DNA from 2 places in the Aciduricibacillus chroicocephali genome. Region 2 is predicted to be linked to the other one. Evidence: a T-box and tRNA genes for the amino acid it is inferred to sense, from the RefSeq annotation. Region 2 holds a T-box; the other holds one or more tRNA genes.
The links. The T-box of region 2 lies ahead of ileS (isoleucine--tRNA ligase). A T-box ahead of a tRNA ligase gene usually reads a tRNA of that ligase, here a tRNA-Ile.
Positions count from the first base shown of each region.

Region 1: it encodes a tRNA-Ile, which carries the amino acid that the T-box ahead of ileS (isoleucine--tRNA ligase) is inferred to sense. The anticodon was not compared.

Region 1 covers NZ_CP129113.1:1,498,260-1,506,363, reverse strand. The annotation lists gene QR721_RS07955 (tRNA (adenine(22)-N(1))-methyltransferase) at 1-86, shown strand, start outside; gene QR721_RS07950 (Nif3-like dinuclear metal center hexameric protein) at 79-1,182, shown strand; gene QR721_RS07945 (DEAD/DEAH box helicase) at 1,205-2,524, shown strand; gene QR721_RS07940 (deoxyribonuclease IV) at 2,543-3,445, shown strand; gene QR721_RS07935 (DUF2624 domain-containing protein) at 3,435-3,722, opposite strand; gene QR721_RS07930 (DUF4190 domain-containing protein) at 3,878-4,264, shown strand; gene QR721_RS07925 (hypothetical protein) at 4,307-4,600, opposite strand; gene QR721_RS07920 (Na/Pi cotransporter family protein) at 4,786-6,411, shown strand; tRNA gene QR721_RS07915 (tRNA-Asn) at 6,572-6,646, shown strand; tRNA gene QR721_RS07910 (tRNA-Met) at 6,650-6,726, shown strand; tRNA gene QR721_RS07905 (tRNA-His) at 6,753-6,825, shown strand; tRNA gene QR721_RS07900 (tRNA-Ile) at 6,844-6,917, shown strand; tRNA gene QR721_RS07895 (tRNA-Ser) at 6,931-7,023, shown strand; tRNA gene QR721_RS07890 (tRNA-Phe) at 7,092-7,164, shown strand; gene QR721_RS07885 (superoxide dismutase) at 7,397-8,014, shown strand.
Region 2 covers NZ_CP129113.1:1,084,922-1,093,025, reverse strand. The annotation lists gene ileS (isoleucine--tRNA ligase) at 1-2,435, opposite strand, end outside; T-box leader at 2,491-2,733, opposite strand; gene QR721_RS05695 (DivIVA domain-containing protein) at 2,815-3,312, opposite strand; gene QR721_RS05690 (YlmH family RNA-binding protein) at 3,408-4,193, opposite strand; gene QR721_RS05685 (YggT family protein) at 4,203-4,466, opposite strand; gene QR721_RS05680 (cell division protein SepF) at 4,482-4,913, opposite strand; gene QR721_RS05675 (YggS family pyridoxal phosphate-dependent enzyme) at 4,918-5,610, opposite strand; gene pgeF (peptidoglycan editing factor PgeF) at 5,639-6,451, opposite strand; gene QR721_RS05665 (YlmC/YmxH family sporulation protein) at 6,534-6,767, opposite strand; gene sigG (RNA polymerase sporulation sigma factor SigG) at 6,864-7,643, opposite strand; gene sigE (RNA polymerase sporulation sigma factor SigE) at 7,740-8,104, opposite strand, start outside.

The sequences.
Region 1 (8,104 bases), 410 kb from region 2:
AACAGGCTGCTGAAAAAGACGAGAAAAAAATGGATCGATTCAGACAGGAAAAAGACTGGATGAAGGAGGTTCTGAGCAATGGTTAGAAATTCAGACATTTTCCAGGCGATTGAGCGCTGGGCTCCAAAATGGCTCGCCAGTTCTTGGGACAATGTCGGTCTGCAAGTAGGATCTACATCTCGTGAATCAAAAAAAGTGCTCGTTACACTTGATGTGCTGGAAAACGTTGCAGACGAGGCAATCCAAGAGGGAGCGGATCTGATTATCGCTCACCATCCCCTCATGTTCAAGCCTCTAAAGAAACTAGATACAGATTCACCCAAAGGTAGGATTATTGAAAAGCTTATTGAAAATAAAATCTCTGTTTATGCGGCTCACACAAATCTTGATATTGCGAATCACGGTATGAATGATATACTAGCGAAGCTGCTCGGATTGCAAAATACAGTGCATATGATTGAAGAAAAATCGGAGAAACTGCTTAAAGTAGCCGTCTATATACCGAAAGATCATGAATCCGAGCTACGCAGTTCACTAGGAGAAGCAGGGGCTGGTCATATTGGAAATTACAGTCATTGTACATTCCGATATGCTGGTACTGGAACGTTTAAGCCCGATTCAGGAACGAATCCTTTCATTGGTGAAGAAGGCAAGCTGGAGCAGGTCGATGAAGTGAAAGTAGAAACAATTATCAAGGAAGCTGAATTGAACAGTATTCTTGAAGTTATTCATAGCAAGCATCCATATGAAGAGCCGGCTATAGACATTTACGCACTCGAGAATAAAGGAGTAACGTACGGTCTAGGGAAAGTCGGCACACTTGAAGAGAGTATGACTCTCGAGTCATTTGCCAAATTTGTAAAAGAGCGTCTTGGAATGGATCATCTCCGCTATATTGGAGAGCCCACTAAGTTAGTTTCGAGCTGCGCGGTACTTGGCGGGAGCGGAGAAAAATATATTGAAGATGCAAGGCGTTCAGGTGTGGATGTATATGTGACGGGTGATGTGTCATTCCACACTGCCCAAGATGCAGAAGCAATGGGACTTGCTGTTGTGGATGCAGGGCATTATATTGAAAAAGCGATTAAAAAAGAAATCGCAGCTTATCTTGAAGAAGTATTCGGGACAGAACTGGAAGTTAATATATCAGCTTCTTGTACCGATCCATTCAGATTCGTCTGACTAAAAGGAGTCATAAAACATAATGGAAAAGAACAGATTTTCCCAATTTAATCTGCAGAACGGTCTATTGCAGGCTGTAGAGCGATTGAAATTTAAAAAACCTACTGAAATTCAGGAAAAAGTAATTCCAAAAGCGTTGAGCGGTCTTAGTGTTATTGGTCAGTCTCATACGGGATCAGGAAAGACACATGCCTATTTGCTGCCGCTATTCAGCCGAATTGATCCTGAATTGAATGAGGTGCAATGTGTTATTACTGCGCCGACACGCGAACTTGCAACACAGATTTTTGAAGATGTAAAAAATCTGATTTCTTTCAGTGGAAATGAAGAAAAGATTAGTGCAAAACTTCTTATTGGTGGGACTGATAAGAAGCGTATGGCAGAAAAACTAAAAAATGTTCCCCATGTTGTCGTTGGGACACCAGGACGCATTTTGGAAATGGTCAATCAGGAAGCTCTATCCATCTACGAAGCGGATGCTTTTGTAATTGATGAAGCAGATTTGATGATAGACCTCGGATTTATTAATGAGGTGGACCAGCTTCTTGTTAAGTCAAGACAAGATATCCAGCTCCTCGTATTTTCTGCTACAATTCCGCAGCGTCTTGAGCATTTCCTTAAGAAGTACATGGAAAATCCATTACATGTCAAAATTGACAATGGGATTTCTCCAGAGACACTGGAACATCGTCTAATTCCTCTTAAGCATCGATCAGAAGGAGATATGATTCTCAAAATTGCTGAAGTTATTCAACCATATTTGGCTATGGTTTTTACAAACAGCAAAGAACAGGCGGACAAGCTTTCGGCAGAATTGATCGGCAAAGGTTTGAATGTTGGACTTCTACATGGTGGTTTGTCGCCTCGTGAACGAAAAAGAGTCTTGAAGGATATTCAGAGCTTGCGCTTTGAATTTATCGTTGCGACAGACTTGGCTTCACGTGGTATTGATATTAAAGGTGTCAGTCATGTCATTAACGCACAATTGCCAAAAGAAGAGGAATTCTATATTCACAGATCAGGCAGAACGGCACGCGCAGGAATGGAAGGCGTTGTTATTAGCCTGTATAGAGAAGAAGATATCAAGCTGATTGAGAAACTAGAAGAAAAAGGAATTGAATTCCAATTCAGCGATGTTAAAAACGGTTCTTGGACAGAGGCAAATGCGTGGAACAAGCGAAGCACAAGGAAGAAAACTGATGCCGATATTGACCAACAGGCGTGGAAACAAGTAAGAAAAGCGAAGAAAGTAAAACCAGGTTATAAAAAGAAAATGAAACACCAGCAGCAGTCTGTAAAAAGACAGTTGAGCAAAAAAGCAGGTTTCAAGAAAAAACGCTGATGGAAGGGTGTAGTTGATTTGGTTAAAATCGGTTCGCATGTCTCAATGAGCGGTAAGAAAATGCTCCTCGGCTCCAGTGAGGAAGCAGCGAAATACGGTGCAAATACGTTCATGATCTACACAGGGGCACCTCAGAATACACGTAGAAAAGCTATTGAAGAATTGAATATTGAAGCAGGCCTTCAGCATATGAAGGAAAATGGGATGGCTGATATTGTCGTTCATGCTCCGTATATCATCAATATCGGAAATACAACAAAACCGGAGACTTTCGAGCTCGGTGTTAATTTCTTGCGCAGTGAAATCGATCGTACACTCGCACTTGGGGCAAGACAGATTGTCCTTCATCCAGGTGCACATGTTGGCGCTGGTGTTGACGCTGGTATTGCCAAAATTGTTGAAGGTTTGAATGAAGTACTAGCCAAGGATGAGAATGTGCAAATCGCTTTGGAAACGATGGCCGGGAAAGGGACGGAAATCGGCCGCAACTTTGAAGAGATTGCCCGAATCATTGATGGTGTAACGCATAATGAACATCTCAGCGTCTGCATTGACACTTGCCATCTTCATGATGCCGGTTATAACGTAAAGGAAGATTTTGATGGAGTTCTTGAACAGTTTGACAAAATTGTTGGGATAGACCGAATCAAAGTCGTTCATGTCAATGACAGTAAAAATGAAAAGGGAGCGGCCAAAGACCGCCATGAAAATATCGGTTTTGGCCATATCAGCTTTGAAGCCCTACATGGTGTCGTTCATCATCCGGCGCTAGCTGAGCTTCCTAAAATTCTCGAAACTCCTTTTATAGGGGAAGATAAAAAGAACAAAAAGGCACCTTATTTCTTCGAAATATCCATGCTGAAAGAAGGCCGCTTCCGAGAAGGTCTAAAGGAAGAAATTCTGGACTCGGTCATGAATTAAATAGGTGTTCTACGCCATTGGCGCGAATGAGCTGCAAAAAGAGCTCATTCGCGCTTTTTGCAACTTCAGGAGAAGTGATCGCCGCAAGTTCTTTCATCATGGCAGCTCTGCCTGAAGACTGGAACGGATTGATATCAGCCTTTTTTAAGTAGGATGAAATTTCAGCAGCTTCCTCCTTGTTAATGGGAAAATCATATTCACGTGCATATTGAAGCAGATCCTCTGTGGTAAGCTGCCTTAATTTATGGATGACCATCGTTTTAATGAAAATAGACATGTCTCTTCTCCTTTACATGTAATACCTTAGTGTATGCAAGAGCCTACTAAAAATAGCGTGTACCATCTTAATTTTTCCAAATGTGCAACCGGTGTTTGATTTCTTCCCTATGTCCATATAATAAGTGAGCACCTCAATATAAGGGAGGGCTTCAATTGGATACTGAAAAGAATCGTGAGACAAACCAGACTAAGGTACCTGATGATGAATTTCGTTTCCATGAACCATATAAATCATTGGACGAACGGAATGAAGAGATAGCAGGGGAACTGACTGCAGATGATGTAACAGCACCTGTATCTCATAATGAGCAGCAGACCGAAATGGATGCTAAAGATGCTGATGAACATCATGGCTTTGGCTGGTTCGCCGTAGCACTATCAATTCTCTCCTTCTTCCTTCTCCCGGTCATTCTTGGAGCTGCAGGTATTATCCTCGGCATTATGGCCAGACAGAGAAATGCGAGAACACTCGGCAATATCGCAATCATTGTCGGAATCATCTCGATTCTCGGCAGAATGTTTGTACTGCCGTTTTCATAAACGGCTAAAAGCAGAAGCGGCTATTTTGCCCTTCTGCTTTTTTTAATCCGTATAAATGGGGAAGTAATAGGTTTTTCCATTAATGAGTGCATATGGATCAGCATTGTTATTATAACGGCTAAAATCCTCTAGGAGCAGGGAAATATCCGAGATTGGTATTTGACCGTTATGGATATGCTCTGAAATGGACAGAACAGTCTCCCCTGGCTGTACACGGTGTTGCTGCAATGCTTGAATCTTAAAGTCATTATTAACTGCCTGCGGTTCTGTTTTCAGATCATCAGCTATGCTCATGATTGAAAGCAGGAGGAGAAGAAAAATGACTAGACGTTTCATAATTTATGCACCTCAGAACCGATTGCCTCATTAGGAAATCATTATGTCCCATTCGAATGAGGTATTCATGTTTTTCTGAAGCCATTGTAAATTTAGTGTTAATTCAATCGTTGTAATCTTTACAAACAATGAATACTTATCAATAATTGGTTTGCAATTAGCTTACAAACAAGGGGAGAGACACTGTGGATTTTGACTTGCAAAAATTGCTGTTTGAGTTCCTGGGGGGATTAGGGATTTTCCTGCTCGGAATTAAATATATGGGGGACGGCCTCCAAAAATCAGCAGGAAATAGGTTGCGTGACATACTTGACAAGCTGACCAGTAATCCGTTTCTCGGAGTACTCGCGGGTATTGCTGTAACGATTCTCATACAGAGCAGTTCCGGTACAACAGTGCTAACTGTAGGGCTTGTAAACGCCGGATTTATGACTCTGCGCCAGGCAATAGGCGTCATTATGGGGGCGAACATTGGAACAACGGTTACAGCCTTCATCATTGGTATTAATATTGGTGCTTATGCTTTGCCAATAATTGCTGCCGGCTGCTTCCTGATTTTCTTCTTTAAGAACCAGAAGCTACAAGCGCTAGGACAAGCTGTCTTTGGCTTTGGAGCACTATTTTACGGGCTTGAGCTTATGAGCGAAGGTATGAAGCCTCTTAGAACATTAGAATCTTTTCATGATTTGACATTACATATGAGTTCAAGTCCAATACTAGGCGTAGTAGTAGGGACACTGTTTACTTTAATAGTTCAAAGCTCCAGTGCGACAATCGGTATCTTGCAAGGACTTTTCGCAGAAGGTGCGATCGATTTGCAAGCGGCCATACCTGTTCTGTTTGGAGATAATATTGGAACGACAATTACAGCAATCCTTGCGGCAATCGGTGCTTCGGTTGCAGCAAAGAGAGCAGCTTTCACACATGTCGTATTCAATATTCTTGGGACAATCATATTCCTGATTTTCCTGCCTTTATTCATGAATTACATAACATATTTGCAAGGTGCACTGCATCTCGATCCGAAAATGACAATTGCATTCAGTCATGGAAGCTTTAATGTCATTAATACAATCATCCAATTCCCATTCATCGGAGCTCTGGCTTGGCTTGCAATCCGCTTCATACCTGGAGAGGATGTAACAGTTGAATACAAACCTCAGCACCTTGACCCGATTTTCATTGAGCAATCTCCTGTTTTGGCACTTGACCAGGCGAAGGCAGAAATAATCCGCATGGGAGAATTCGCCGTGAACGGGCTGGAAGAAACGAATAAATATTTGAATACTTCACAACCACGCCATTCCGAGATGGCGATGCAGATTGAAGGGGCACTGAACAATCTAGACCAGAAAATTACCGATTACCTCGTTAGTACATCAAGAAGGACATTGTCAGAAGCTGACAGTGCACGCCATATGGCTTTGATGGGTTCTGTCCGTGATATTGAACGAATCGGAGATCATTTCGAAAATATTATTGAATTGATTGATTACAAACTTTCCAATAAAGTAAATATGACTGAAAATGCTCTGGAAGATTTAAATAATATGTTTGATCTTACAATAGCTACCGTTAAACAGTCGATTCATGCACTGGACGTAATGGATAAGGAAGATGCGCTTGGTGTAGTCAAGAAGGAAGAACAGATTGATAAAATGGAGCGGCAATTCCGTAAACAGCATATTATTCGTATGAATGAAGGGGCTTGCACAGGGTCTGCGGGAATCGTTTTTGTCGATATGATCAGCAACCTTGAAAGGATAGCAGATCACGCCGTGAATATATCAGAAGAAGTACTTGGAGAATAAATTAATTTTTTGATTGCATTTTATTTTAAGGCGTGCTATATTATTCATTGTCCAAGCGATGGAATACATAGCACGCCTTAATTTTTTTATAAAAAATGTTTGACAAGAGTTGAAAGAAGTGTTATAGTATTAAACGTTGCTGAAACAAATAATTATTTATTCCACAGTAGCTCAGTGGTAGAGCAATCGGCTGTTAACCGATCGGTCGTAGGTTCGAATCCTACCTGTGGAGCCATATGGCGGCGTAGCTCAGCTGGCTAGAGCGTACGGTTCATACCCGTGAGGTCGGGGGTTCGATCCCCTCTGCCGCTACCATTTATTTTTTATTGCAACATCATACGGCGGTTGTGGCGAAGTGGTTAACGCACCGGATTGTGGCTCCGGCATTCGTGGGTTCGATCCCCATCAATCGCCCTCTAATTATACGAGCACGGACCCTTAGCTCAGTTGGTTAGAGCTATCGGCTCATAACCGATCGGTCGCAGGTTCGAGTCCTGCAGGGTCCACTTTGAACAATATGGAGGTATACCCAAGTCTGGCTGAAGGGATCGGTCTTGAAAACCGACAGGGGTGTAACAGCCCGCGGGGGTTCGAATCCCTCTACCTCCTCCATTTAAAAAACTGTTGACGGAGAAATCATTATCAAGTATAATTATTCTCGTAGCAAGACAGTACATAACGGCTCAGTAGCTCAGTCGGTAGAGCAAAGGACTGAAAATCCTTGTGTCGGCGGTTCGATTCCGTCCTGCGCCATCTTTTAAAAAGCAGAGGTATTATACCTCTGCTTTTTTATTTGTTTAAATTTAACCGAATGTTGAACAGCAATTTTATTTACCTATTATGAATGAAAACTTTAATAATAGAGATATGTATTAAACCGAGCGAACACCTTATATTTGAAGGCAAATTTGTTGCGCACCTTTCCACACTTTGGTACTCTTAGGGAGACTCAACTACTGAAGCATACTATTAGGAGGATGTTACGATGACAAAATTTGAATTGCCTTCATTGCCTTATCCATATGATGCATTGGAGCCTACAATTGACAAGGAAACAATGAATATTCACCATACGAAGCACCATAACACATACGTAACAAATCTGAATGCTGCTCTTGAAGGACATGATGACCTTCAGTCCCAGCCGGTTGAAGAACTGATCAAAAATCTTGATTCTGTTCCAGTAGACATTCGTCCGGCTGTCCGCAATAATGGTGGAGGCCATGCGAACCATAGCTTCTTCTGGAAAACACTTTCTCCAAACGGTGGCGGCAATCCTACAGGTGATCTTGCTCAAGCGATTGACAGCTCATTCGGAAGCTTTGATGAATTCAAGGCTCAATTTGAAAAAGCTGCAGCTACACGTTTCGGTTCTGGCTGGTCATGGCTTGTTCTAAATGGCGATAAGCTTGAAGTTACCAGCACACCTAATCAGGACAACCCGATCATGGAAGGAAAGACACCACTTCTTGGTCTTGACGTTTGGGAACATGCATACTACTTGAAGTATCAGAACAAACGCCCTGAATATGCTAAGCAGTTCTGGAATATTGTTAACTGGGAGCAGGTTGAACAGAACTACCAGGAAGCAAAAAACAAATAAATTGAGAACAATTAAAAGGCACAGGATTGCACATCCTGTGCCTTTTTAATTTTTTCTCCTAATTTGATTTAACCCCATTCGCATATCAGA
Region 2 (8,104 bases):
TCTTCAAGAGCTTTCAGGATGTCATCGCGGACTTTCATAAACAGATCCCACTTAGCGACATCTACATTGTTCAATGAGCGCGGCTGTGGCATGTCTGTAAGCATAATGCTTTCCTCTTCTGCACCAGGCACATGCTCCCAAACCTCTTCAGCAGTATGAGGAATGATAGGTGCTAGCAGTTTGACAAGGCTTGTAACGATTTCATAGTAGCTCGTCTGTAAGCTGCGGCGGCGAATGTTGTCAGCTGATTCGATATAAAGGATATCTTTTGCAAAATCCAAATAGAATGAGCTGAGTTCGACTGAACAGAAGTTGTGGATCAGCTGGAAGACATTTGAGAAATCGTATCCTTCATAGCTCTCATGCACTTCTTTAGTCAAGTCCTGCAAACGGTGAAGCATGAAACGATCCACTTCTTCAAGCTGGTCATCATCAACACGATTCACTTTCGGATCATAGTCAAACAGGTTACCAAGCATGAAGCGGAATGTATTACGGATTTTACGGTAAGCTTCTGAAACCTGTTTCAAAATGTCATCGGAAATACGGACATCGGACTGATAATCTACAGAAGATACCCAAAGACGAAGAATATCCGCTCCAAGCTGCTTCTGTACTTTTGAAGGAACGATGACATTACCAAGTGATTTACTCATCTTGCGGCCATCGCCATCAAGGACAAATCCATGACTGAGTACTGTCTTGTATGGTGATTCGCCAGTGATTGCAACCGCTGTTGAAAGCGATGAGTTAAACCAGCCGCGATACTGGTCACTGCCTTCAAGGTAAAGGTCTGCAGGACGGCGCAAATTATCACGCTCATGAAGGACCGCTTCATGAGAAGAGCCAGAATCGAACCAAACGTCCATGATGTCTGTTTCCTTCGTGAACTCGCCATTCGGGCTGTACTCAGAAGTATAACCTTCCGGAAGGAGATCCTTTGCATCCCATTCGAACCAAATATTAGATCCATGTTCCTTGAACAGCTTGGAAATATGAGTGATTGTTTCATCTGTGATGATTGGCGTACCGTCTTCACCATAGAAGACAGGAATTGGAACACCCCATGTACGTTGACGTGAAATACACCAGTCTTCACGGTCACGGACCATGTTGTAAAGACGCGTCTCACCCCAATGTGGATACCAGTGTACTTTTTTGATTTCGGAAAGGATATCCAGACGGAAATCTTTAATAGATGCGAACCACTGTGCAGTTGCACGGAAAATTGTCGGCTTCTTTGTTCTCCAGTCATGCGGATAAGAGTGTGTGATGAATTTAAGCTTCAACAATGCGCCAACTTCATCAAGTTTTTCGGTAATGACTTTATTCGCCTCATCGTAATACATGCCTTCAAAACCAGGAGCTTCATTTGTAAAGTAACCTTTATCATCAACTGGACAAAGTGCTTCAATTCCGTATTTGCGGCTTACATAGAAGTCATCTTCACCATGCCCTGGAGCCGTATGAACACAACCCGTACCGGCTTCGATTGTTACGTGTTCACCGAGCATGACGATTGAATCACGATCATAGAATGGATGCTTTGCTACAACTCGTTCGGCCTCTTCACCTTTGAACGTCTTGACAATTTCATAATCGGACCAGTCAAGTTCTTCAGCTACTGCTTCAATCAAATCCTTGGCTACAATGTATTTCTCTCCATTTACAGCTACAACAGCATAGCTCAAGTTCGGATGAATACTAATACCGAGGTTGGCAGGCATTGTCCAAGGCGTTGTTGTCCAGATGATGAACTTCTCGCCGCCTTCAAGAACATCTTTACCGTCTGTCACTTCAAGAGTCACATAGATGGATGGTGATTTTTTGTCATGATATTCAATCTCAGCTTCAGCAAGTGCTGATTCAGAAGAAGGTGACCAATAGACCGGCTTCAATCCTTTGTAGATGTAACCTTTTTTCACCATTTCACCGAACACACGAATTTGTGCAGATTCATATTCTTTCGTCAATGTAATATAAGGATTTTCCCAGTCACCAAGAACACCTAGGCCTTTGAATTGTTCACGCTGTCCATCAACTTGTTGCAATGCATATTCAGCACATTTCTGTCTGAATTCAGCAATGCTCAGCTTCTTGCGGTCAACCTTTTTCTTCGCAAGTGCCGTTTCAATCGGAAGCCCGTGTGTATCCCATCCTGGAACGTACGGAGCATGATATCCGGACATAGACTTATATCGTGTTATGAAATCCTTCAAAACTTTATTAAGTGCATGACCTATATGGATGTCACCATTGGCATATGGAGGGCCGTCATGAAGAATGAAAAGAGGACGCCCTTTCGTTCTTTCCTGTACTTTCTCATACAGATGGTTCTCATACCAATCTGCTTGTCTCTGCGGTTCTTTGTTTGGCAAGTTGCCGCGCATTGGGAAGTCCGTTTGCGGCATAAGAAGTGTGTCTTTGTAGTCCATTAATTCCTGCCTCCAATTTTAATTTTTTATAAATAATAAAAAGTCTCCGCATCCCAAAAGGGACGAGAAGACTCGCAAAACCACCCTCATTAAAAAAGACGCATGTCTCTTTAAGATGCATTCATAACGGGAATGTGCCGTTCAATCCTACTTGGGACCGCTACCTACCTCAATAGCAATCCTTTTCGAATGAATGCTCAAGAGTGATATTCAAAAGGAAAGCTGTACCGGACTTTCACCATTCTCCGGCTCGCTAATGCAGCTTAATCCTTCCTACTGTCTCTATCATCGCTTTTCATATTCAACTCGGGATCCGTGCCACGCACAGCCGAAAATCGTCATTTGTTTCTAAAGATTATATGTAATTTGAAGTCCTGCGTCAAGAGTTGACTTTCGCTTCGTCTTCAGTATCTTCATCAGCAAGCACAGTGTCCCAATCGTCAGTACGAATCATTTCCAACTGAGCTTCAACAAGCATCTTCAGACGTGTACGGAATACTTTTGCCTGTTTGCGCATTTCTTCTGTATCAAGGGAAATGCTGCGGGATCTAGTAAGTGCTTCATTGATGATACGATCAGCATTCTTTTCTGCTTCTTTGATAATGAGCTTTGCTTCTTTCTGGGCATTGCTCTTCACATCTTCTGCAGTTTCCTGTGCTACGAGAATAGATTTGTTCAAAGTCTCTTCGATATTTGTAAAGTGGCCAAGTCTTTCTTGGAGCTCCCTCGCTTCTTCCTGAAGCTCGTTGCGCTCCCGAAGAATGGCCTCATAATCTTTGATGATCCGATCGAGGAATTCATTGACCTCATCCTCATCATATCCTTTAAAGCGTCTTGAAAATTCTTTGTTATGAATGTCAAGCGGCGTTAATGGCATTAAAGCCACCTCCTTTGCATTTGATTATATCTTATTGCGTTTATGATTTCATTACCTTTTTCGTCATTATCCAACAAGAACGAGCATAAGAGTACTCAAGATGGCATGAGACGGGCACATGTAATGCGTATTTTATCCTTCTTTGTAGTCCCTTTTATCGCAATAATTTTGCTTCTTCCTTCTCCTCTCAAGGAAATCATATCCTCTTCCTGTAATTGGAATTTACTGTCCTCAATCAGTCTGTAGTTTACTTTTACCAAACCTTTTGCAATCGCCTCTTGCGCTACTTTCCGTGAAAGATTGTAAATTTCTCCAATGACAGCATCAAGGCGCAATGACGAAACTGTTTTAGCGGATTCATCCCAATGTGCAGGTGTAAGGCGGAAAGTTTCATGGGAGACTTCAGTAAGCTTTATTTTTGCATGCTTAATGGATACAAGATTCGCCTGAACATATGAAGCAATTTCCGAACCAACTGCAATTTGGATTAGACCCTCTTCTACAATCATGTCTCCAAGCTTCTTTCGGTCGATGCCGAGTGACATAAAAGCACCTAGACAATCACGATGTTCTAGTTGAACGAATTTTTCCGGATATTTCGCCTCAAGTACGACAATTTGAAAATCATCTGGTACTGGTTCTTCATAGAAAGGGGCGATGATGGCACGTTTGCGTTCTGAATTCTCATTTGCACCGTAAAATTCAAGACGAATCGTATCGTTGCCCAAACCGACGAGCGAGCGAAGAATGTCCTGCTCGCGCGGATCAAGAAAATCAGTCAATTTGGATTCATATACAAGCTCTACATGGCTGATCCAGGAGAGGGCCTGATCAATAAAAGGGTGCTCGTCTTTTCTAAAGTGCTGATAGAGTCCCGACATTTTAAAGACCTAACCTAACATGAAGTAGAGCTGCTGCAGCCCCATTTGCGCCAGATTTAGAACAATAATTGCAACGAATGCAGAGAAATCAATCATTCCAATCGGTGGAATGATCTTTCTAAACGGTTCCAGAAATGGTTCACAAATCCTTGCAAGGAAATGGCCGAATGCTGAATCTCGCGCCCCTGGGAACCAAGACAAAAGAATATATACGATAATCGCGTAACTGTAAAGCCTTAAAGCCGTGCCTAATACATTAATCAGCATGTCCATCAAAGGTACCTCTCTTTACCTGAATTGCTCTTCGTCGTTAAATATTTCCGAAACAGCACCTGATACATCCACATTATCGGGAGTACATAGGAATGTTTTTGGTCCAAGTTTCTGAATACTGCCATTAAGGGCATATACAGTGCCGCTTAAAAAATCAATGAAGCTTTTGGCAATTTCAGAATTCAACATTTGAAAATTGATAATGACCGCACGGCGATTAATCAAGTTATCGGCTATATCTTTCGCTTCATTGAAAGAACGCGGTTCACAAATGACAAGCTTAGCGTTTGACTGTTGCAGCGCTTTCAGACTAACAACCTTATCCGATTTTTCTTTTTGAACAGGGTAAGGAGACGGCTCCTTTACAGGTTCTTCCACTTCTTCTTCGATGTACTCGTACTCATCGTCCATTGTGAAAAATGACTTGATTTTATTTTTGAAGCTCATATTTTCACCTCTTCAGTTCCGCTCCGACAAGTTTAGTGCCGATACGGATATGTGTGGCTCCTTCTTCAATTGCAATCTTATAATCATTGCTCATTCCCATTGAGAGGAACATGCAAGGAGCATGAGATAGATGACGATTGCTAATTTCATCGCGTAATTCTTTTAATTTACGGAAATAATTTCTGAGTTCAGTTTCGTCCTCAATATTAGGAGCCATTGTCATCAATCCGGCCACTCTTATATTAGGGTAGTCTACCAGCTTATCTATAAACTCAGATACCTCTGAAGGTTCCAGCCCATGCTTGGACTCTTCACCACTTGTATTCACCTGGACAAAACAGTCAATGACCCGGCTAGCACGTTTATTAATTTCTTTAGCGAGTGACATTCGGTCAAGCGAGTGAATGTAATCAACAACATCGATAATTTCCTTCACTTTGCGAGATTGCAATGTACCAATGAAGTGCCATGTTGCTTCGTCGCCAATCGCATTTTTTTTCTCAAGGAGACCTTCCGGACGGTTTTCTCCGAGATCCTTGATGCCATTTTCTACAGCTTCTTTTGCTCTTTCAATTGTAACATATTTTGTTACGGCGATAAGCTTAACCTCTTCCGGGCTGCGGCCGGATTTCTCACATGCCTCCCGAATGTCCTGTTCAATTCCATGCAAATTATTCGAGACGTCTACTTTGATCATTTGATTTTACCCCTTCTTAGTATATTGTTCATTTAAAACCGATAAAACCTAACATTCTGCCCGTATTGCCCTGATCCCTTCGATATGAATAGAAATCATCTTCATCTGCAAATGTGCATCTTTCAGTTACTTCAATCTGCTCATCTTTAACGCCCGCTTCCAAGAGCAGCGAATGATTAAGTTTTCTAAGGTCCAGAAGAAAACGCTCCTCTGCCAAGTGCTTCACAACTAAAGGTCTAAACTTCTCGGGAATCTGCTCAATGACCCGGTTATCTACTTCATAATTGTCACCAGAAATACAGGGACCGATTGCCACACGCAGATCTTGTAACTCTGAACCCATGGCAAGAAGGCGCTCAATCATTTTTCCGGCCATTCCGCCGACTGTTCCTCGCCAGCCAGCATGTGCGATTCCTGCTATCTGTTTCTTCACATCAAGGAAAAAAAGCGGGACACAATCTGCAAAAAATGCAGCACATAAAATTCCAGACTGATCAATAACGAGACCGTCGACTCCTTTTATTGCTGTGTTCAGATCCATCGTGCCCCTTCCGCATTCTTCTTTTCCTGCAACAGCAATCTCAGTTCCATGAATCTGTTCTGCAAGTACCCAGTCTGTTAGCGGAAAATCAAGCCTTTCAGCTAGCAGCTCCCTGTTCTTTATGACGTTTTCTTTCTTATCATTTGTATGAAGTCCAAAATTGAAACTGTTAAATGGCTTTCCACTTACACCTTCTGCTCGTCTCGTAAAACCGGCAACAAGTCCCGCCATCTCATTTTGCCAAAAATCTATAAATAATATGGAAGGTTCAGCCTGGTCTTTCACGAAAGGCTCTGTCATCATCATCCGCCTCCTGGTTATTCTCCCTTCATCTTACCATTTTGAACAAAAATTCTCCATGTTTTAACTGCAGGTGCATAGGTCAGCTTTCAGTTTTAACGAGAATGACATCGGAGCCAATTTTAAGAATATGTTCCCATTGAATAAGCCTCTCCTCCTGCTTTTTAAAAAAACCTCCTCCAGACTGCTCTGCAACGACAAGTGCAGTGATTTGTCCTCTATCTGCATCAATTTCTAAATCCAGAACATTACCAAGCCTGCTTCCATCTTCTACTGCAATAATTTCCAGCGCCTGCATTTCGGATAGTGTTATCATAGAAATCCTCCCTTTCTTTTTAAATATATATGCTCAGTTTGCGTCATTACATCTGCCATTACAGCAAAAAAAGAGTCTGCCATTACGGCAAACTCTTTATTCGAACATTTCTTTGTTCATTTGCTTGATTGCAGCCTTCTCGAGACGGGATACTTGAGCCTGTGAAATTCCAATCTCCTCCGCTACTTCCATTTGGGTTTTTCCTTGAAAAAAGCGTTTAGTTAGAATGAGCTTCTCCCTGTCATTCAATTGGCGCATCCCTTCTTTCAAGGATAAATAATCATCCCAGGAATGCTCGTCATCCTTATCATCGCTAATCTGGTCCATTACAAAGATTGGGTCACCGCCATCATTGTAAATCGGTTCAAAAAGCGAAACAGGATCCTGTATTGCATCAAGTGCAAAGACGATATCAGAGTGCGGAATCTCCATCTCTTTCGCAATTTCCATCGTTGTCGGTTCCTTGGACGTTCTATTAATCAAGTCTTCCCTTACTTGTAAAGCTTTGTAGGCAATGTCTCTCAAGGACCTCGAAACACGTATCGGGTTGTTGTCTCTTAAGTATCTGCGTATCTCACCAATGATCATCGGCACAGCATATGTTGAAAAACGGACATTGTGCTTCAAGTCAAAATTATCAATCGACTTCATCAGCCCGATGCAGCCGACTTGAAACAGATCGTCGACATATTCTCCACGGTTATTGAAACGTTTGATGACACTTAGCACTAGTCGCAAATTGCCATTCACCAGTTTTTCTCTTGCAGACAGTTCGCCTGACTGCAATTTAACGAATAGTTCTTTCATTTCCTCGTTCTTCAAAACAGGCAGCTTAGATGTATCGACGCCGCATATTTCAACCTTATGTCTCATCATAATGAATTTCCTCCCAGTTGACGATGCTGTTCATGGACAGTATCTCCGGGAGGAAATTGTTTTATGCAAATACATTTTTTACTTGGTATTTACAATTCAGACCATTTTATTGAAAGCTTTTTGTAGTCGCCTGATAATTTTTTTCTCCAGCCGTGATATATATGACTGTGAAATTCCAAGCATGTCGGCTACGTCTTTTTGTGTCTTCTCTTCTTCTCCTGCAAGTCCGAAGCGGAGCTCCATAATTTGCTTTTCGCGATCTGTCAGTTGCGACAAGGCATCTTTTAAAAGATCTTTGTCCACACTGGATTCAAGATCTTTTGTAATGATGTCACTATCCGTTCCAAGAACATCAGAAAGAAGCAATTCATTGCCGTCCCAATCGACATTAAGAGGTTCGTCAAAAGAAATTTCGGATCTTAATTTATTATTGCGGCGGAGATACATTAGAATCTCATTTT